Regions from separate parts of the Bacillus spongiae genome, predicted to be linked through region 2. Evidence: riboswitches for the same ligand, from Rfam matches in the RefSeq annotation. Region 2 holds a riboswitch; the other holds the start of a gene.
What was found. A riboswitch is a leader RNA that binds a small molecule or an ion and turns the genes downstream of it on or off. The one in region 2 is predicted to bind cyclic di-GMP.
Positions count from the first base shown of each region.

Region 1 (3,159 bases), on a different contig from region 2:
CTCAAAAAAAGTCGGTCTAGTAACCGACTAAAGAGGAAAATGCGGAGAAAACATTGGGTAGGATTCTTTCTCTTTCTATTTTGGAGGATTAATGAGGAAACAAAAAGGTGATTCTTTATTTTTTTACCATCGGAATGATTGGAAATGAAGGAAAGGGTGGTGAAGGTTGATTCTCGAGGTTAGATACTTTAAGTTGCAACTGAATTAGTTCTGAACGTACTAATCCTAGCTTGACGATAAATTCTCCCATTAACTCTTCTAATTTTTCCATCCTGTTTTCTTTTGAAATCATTTGAACCTCCTTATGGAAGAATGGCTTCTACCGGAGAAAAAACGGATTCATCCATTTCTTCTTTAGCTTGTCTATCATTTTTACTCAAAAATTGAATACTTTCACCTAACACTTCTGTGACGTATACTCGTTTTCCTTCACTATTGTCATAGTTCCTCGTTTGAATTTTCCCCACGATGCCGACGATCGAGCCCTTTTGACAATACTTCTCGGTGTTTTCTGCTATTTTATTCCAAAGGGTACATAATACAAAATCAGTATTATATTCACCCAAACGATTTCGATAGTGTCTATTGACCGCTACCGTCACATTGACTACTGATTTCCCATCTTTTGTTTTCTTTAAAATAGGATTTTTCACCAAACGACCAACGAGAGTCACGTGATTTATCATTTCTCCCCTCCTTTCTACCAATATTGTAACAGGAGCTAAAAAAAGAGTAAAATTGTAAATTTAGATAATTCAAACTAATTTCACTACAAAAAACAAAAATTCTTCTAGGGGAATTTTTATTTTTTCTTGAAAATAACTCATTGATTATCTTAATGTAACAAAGTTCATTTATTTTCTTATGGTGTGTTCCAGTTTTTACTATGATATAATTTTTATAAATTGTTGGACAAGGAGGATCAAGATGAAAACATTCAAAATTATTACATTTCAAGTCGTAGATGATGAAGAAATTAAGACGATTGATATTAAAGATGGATTAATTATTAATAAAGAAGATATGAAAGGTACTTGGTTAATTGAAGCGTTTACCTCTCTAAAATATTACGACTACCTCCGAGACATTCAACAACGAAAAAATGATACAGAAATTCGGGTGGTCATTACTCATGCCCAAAACGATCCTGCTTCTTTCTACATACATATAAGAGGGATTAAACAAATTGACGGGAAAATAAGCATATTGATGGAGGGTCATTTAAAAAAAGTGCCGAAAGATTATGCAGAGCTACTTCTTAAGGACCTTGTAGAACAAGGGCTTAATGGAGCGCATTTAATTGACACCTTTCGAAAAAAAATGAGATATAAACCTAAGCTTACTTCAAGTGGAAATGAAGAGTCCTCCAAACAATTTTAAAAAAATTTATTTCCTCCCCTTGTTCTTTATTAAAAACATGTGTTAATTTAATATATAAAAGCGATTATAAAAATATCACGAGGTGTCTCTATTATGATAGGCGAGCGTGTAAAACTACTTCGACAAGAAAAGAAAATGTCCATGACCGAATTGGCAGACAAAGCAGGCGTTGCAAAATCATATTTAAGTGCAATTGAACGCAATCTGCAAAAGAACCCATCTGTTCAATTTCTCGAGAAGATATCTTCTGCATTAAATGTATCCATTGATTCTCTATTATTTGATTCAAAACAACCAAATGCATTAGATCCCGATTGGGTAGATATCGCTCAAGAAGCGATGACTTCTGGTATTACAAAAGAACAATTTAAAGAGTTTATCGAATTTAATAAATGGCGCAAAGAACAAAAATAAAGTCTTGCAGTTATGCAAGACTTTTTGATATTACCGGTTCTATATTCTTATTTTGTGATATCTTATGCGTTTTAAGAAAATCTCTAATTTCTGTTTTCGTAATTCCCTTCTCCAATGCTTCCTGTACTAATTGCAACCATTCAAGGTCTAGTTCTGCTTTAACCACTTTCCATACCTCCTAAAATACTTATGTATTTCAGGCAACCCAGCCATCTTAACTAATCATAATGACAGTCGTAGATCTGAGGCTTTGCGTCCCCATCTTTCAATGGGTTTGCCCTTGAACTGATACGTACGATTAATATGTACCTATTATACATATTAATCTAATGTTTTTTTGTAACTTTTTGTCTTTAATACTAAATTTTTTTTGACTTTTATCGTCAAATTATGCTATTTATTGACACGCTTCCATCCAAATTATTACCAATGCTATTATTGAGTTTTATTTATTTGTTTTCTGTAAGCTTCTAACTTTTTTTGAATAGGTATGTAACTAATTGATTTGAACGAGGAAGAATTTGCATCCAAAAACGAAGCATCCGTTAGGTCCTGACCACATATTGGACACATCCAATCTCCAAGTTCTGAAGCACTAAATGAAGGTCTTTTACAACGTGAGCATAATTTTTTATACATAATCCTGCTTCCACCTCATTTTATTGTCTAGTTTCATCTCTACAAATTTTCTTTTGCATAATCTGTCGCACTTTAGATGGTCATTTGCTAAGTACGGCACGTTCACCAATAAGAACTTTGTTTCATTATAACGAATTGACGGAAATTCTGAAAGGTTTTTTTCATTATAATGAACAATTTTTCAATTATTACTGCAATTTCATCCTTTTATCCTCTTTCAAAAATGATTAACGTTCTATATAATGAACATATTAGACAATAAAAGGGGAAAAGAGATGGTAGGAAAAAAAATAAGGGAAATGAGAAAAATAAAAGGATTTTCAATTAATGAACTGGCCCAAAAATCACAGGTTTCTAAGTCTTATATTAGTTCCATCGAGAGAGGAATCCAGCGCAATCCGTCCTTTAACGTTCTAAATCGCATAAGTGAAGCACTTGATTTGCCACTGGGGGATTTTATTGTGATGGAACAACAGACATCTATTCAGGAAGAAAAAGTAGACCAAACTTGGTTATCTTTACTAAATGATGCTGTTGAAAATGGTCTAACTAAAGAAGAATTTATTAAGTTTACCGACCTTATGTACAGCCAGAAGCATGACCGTATTAAAAAGGATTCAGCCATTAGGCATTTTCCAGTAAAATAAGAAAGCAGGGTTTCCCCTGCTTTTAACTACTCAGTTTCACGTGTTTCTTCAGTTTCTTCTTCCTCTTCTGGACCTACAT
Region 1 covers NZ_JBBAXC010000020.1:22,863-26,021, reverse strand. The annotation lists gene WAK64_RS18920 (hypothetical protein) at 116-292, opposite strand; gene ssb (single-stranded DNA-binding protein) at 303-686, opposite strand; gene WAK64_RS18910 (YwpF family protein) at 928-1,380, shown strand; gene WAK64_RS18905 (helix-turn-helix domain-containing protein) at 1,474-1,794, shown strand; gene WAK64_RS18900 (anti-repressor SinI family protein) at 1,805-1,960, opposite strand; cyclic di-GMP riboswitch class I at 1,991-2,083, opposite strand; gene WAK64_RS18895 (helix-turn-helix domain-containing protein) at 2,709-3,080, shown strand; gene WAK64_RS18890 (hypothetical protein) at 3,107-3,159, opposite strand, start outside.
Region 1: it holds a riboswitch for cyclic di-GMP, as region 2 does, so the genes downstream of both, WAK64_RS18900 (anti-repressor SinI family protein) here and WAK64_RS10745 (EAL domain-containing protein) in region 2, are expected to answer to the same signal.

Region 2 (3,159 bases):
GAAAGGGATACCAACTCTTCAGGGAACGTGGATTGTAATGCACGATCAATCTCCTCATGAAAATGCTCATCCTCACTTGTCGTAATGATAACAAATTCATCCCCTCCCCATCGAGCAACTACGCCTTTATCTTGAAAACAAGCCAACAATACTTTAGCGATTGTTTGCAATACTTCATCACCTTTTTGGTGCCCATAACGATCATTTATTCTTTTAAAATCGTCTAGATCAATTAACTTTATATAAAAAGGAGCCTCTGCTTTTTTTTTCTTTTCAAAAGCCTTCAAAAAATAATAGCGATTATACGCCTTTGTTAAAACATCAATATTTGCTATATAGCGATATTTATCGTAGTAATAAGCCAATAAATAACCTAGAATACAAAGTAAACTAAACGCAATAACAAGGCTAATGTTTATTACTTCAATTGCAAACATACTACTAAAGTCATAATATCTACTTGCGATAAACAATAATATAAAACCTGTTATAAAAAATAGAACTAGCGTACGCCCATGACTTTTCATATATCAAATCACCTATTCCTAAGAATTATTTTTACCGCTAGGATGTAGGATTTTCTTGTTATGGTAAAAAGTTTAACGGAAATGATTCACATTTTTCTACAGAATGTGGCTTCCCTAAGTAGTACCCCTGTCCGAAGTGTACGCCTATTTTCCTTGCACATTCTAGATCTTCTTCTGACTCGATTCCTTCTAACACGATATGGTCCCTTGCTAAAAAATAAACAAGACTTTTTAGAAAATGTTGTTTACGAGCGTGTTTAGATAAATCTTTACCAAAATAACGATCAAGCTTGATAATATTTGGCTCTAATTCAATAACTGAACGAATCGAAGATTGTCCCTTTCCTAAATCGTCCAGCGCTACTAGCGCTCCTATACTTTTTAAATCATGAATACTGTCATTTAATGTTTCAAGATGAGGAATTGCTTCCGCTTCATTAATCTCGAATACCATTCTGTTCATCGGAAATTGTACATCTACAATGGCTTCTTCTAAGAAGGATTTAAAGGAAGGATTGAGCAGCGTAGATGGAAGAATATTGACGGATAACCTTGGATAGATTAATTCATTTCTGTAGTGAAACTTGTACACTCTCATTGCCTCTAACATAGAAGCACAATCAAGTTCAAACAATAGTCCTTTTTTGTCTGCCTCTTGAAATAGTGCAGTAGGGGAAGAAAAATACTCACATCTAATTAAACTTTCGTAACCGGTAATCTCCCCCGTATGAACAATGTGAATGGGTTGAAAGACATGTGTGAATAACCTCTCTTTAACGATTTTCTCAATTGGAACATTCATCATAAGTATCTCTGTCGCTCCTTCTCTTTTTATAAGAATATTCTCTAAATTGAGGGTGAACCACTTATGTGGTTCTGTATCAACTGCCAAATCCATAAAAAATAGCTACCTCAAAAAATGGGCAGCAATAAAAATCGATTCCTTTGAATTTCGCAACTGGCTGGCATTGCTCATAACATAGCGTTAGCCCCTTTAGCTTTGCGTCCTAATTTTTCAATTAGTTTGCCCATTTACATATTCTTTTAGCTAGGGTTATTCTACCATAAATGACAGTGATTGAATACACTTTCAACGATAAATAACCACATATTACTACTATAATTTACATTATTAAATAGCACATTTATTGGAAATAAAAGACAATTAATTTTATTGAAATACCTATCTTTACTATCACTCTATTATTCAAAAATTATTATTAAAAATCCTTTTCATATGTAATGACACCTGAAATCGCTCTTATATAGGACACCCCACCCTTTCAATAGCTAATCATCTTATAGTTTTTATGTGCATTCCTTATACTGGAATATACTCTATTTATTAGAGATTTCCCAAAAAAGATTGACAGTCAATAGCTGACTGGATAGAATGTTTAACAATATACTTTTTAAAGAAAATAATTACTACCTCGTATAACCTTGGAAATATGGTCCAAAAGTTTCTACCAAACTACCGTAAATTGTTTGACTACGAGGAAGAGAGAATATTCCTATGACCTCTCCTTCCTCATACGTCTAGAGAAGGAGAGGTTTTTTATGCAGAAGAAACAACAGCTTACCCAACTCATAAAAGCAGCAAGTAAAGACATACTAGCTGACGTCGTGATTAAGAACGGACAAATCGTAGATGTATTTAATGGTGAATTGCTTACTGGAGACATCGCTATTCATGATGGTATGATCGTTGGCATTGGAGAATATGATGGGAAGACAATCATCGATGCAAAAAATCAGTATATATGCCCGGGCTTCATTGATGCTCATGTGCATATTGAATCTTCATTAATTTCACCCTCTGAATTTGCGAAAGTAGTCCTTCCACATGGTGTCACAGCGATTATCACAGACCCGCATGAGATTGCCAATGTTTCTGGAGTTGAGGGGATACAATATATGGTTAGTAATTCAGAAAATCTTCCATTAGAAATATTTTTTATGCTCCCATCAAGTGTGCCAGCAACGCCGTTTGAACATAATGGTGCGACACTACTGGCAGAAGATCTCAAACCTCTTCTACAGAAAAAGCAAGTACTCGGTTTAGCGGAGGTGATGGATTTTCCTTCCGTTAAATCAGCAGAAAGTTCTATTCTCGATAAGCTTACGATGACATCTCAAATTGATGGTCACGGAGCTGGTTTGGATCGTGATGGTATTAATATTTATCGTGCTGCTGGAATCCAAACTGATCATGAAGCAACAACTATTCAAGAAGCGAAGGAACGTCTGCAAAGAGGAATGCATCTATTAATTCGAGAAGGCTCTGTCGCCAAGGACTTATCAGCTTTACTTAATGTTGTGACACCTCATAACATGTCACGTTGTATGTTTTGTACAGATGACAAGCACTTAGATGACCTTATTACAGAAGGTAGCATCGATCACAATGTGAGGCTTGCTATCCAGCTTGGTTTAGCACCCATCACAGCGGTGACAATGGCCTCCTTCAATGTAGCTCAATGTTATGGCCTTCAGACAAAAGGGGCTGTAGCACCAGGGTTTGAGGCTGATTTAATGTTCGTTGATAACCTTGACTCCTTCAACATCACAAGTGTCTATAAAGCAGGCAAACTTGTAGCATCCGAAGGAAAATATGTTGGAGAATCAATTT
Region 2 covers NZ_JBBAXC010000007.1:202,297-205,455, reverse strand. The annotation lists gene WAK64_RS10750 (GGDEF domain-containing protein) at 1-527, opposite strand, end outside; gene WAK64_RS10745 (EAL domain-containing protein) at 586-1,425, opposite strand; cyclic di-GMP riboswitch class I at 1,478-1,566, opposite strand; purine riboswitch at 1,941-2,042, shown strand; gene ade (adenine deaminase) at 2,088-3,159, shown strand, end outside.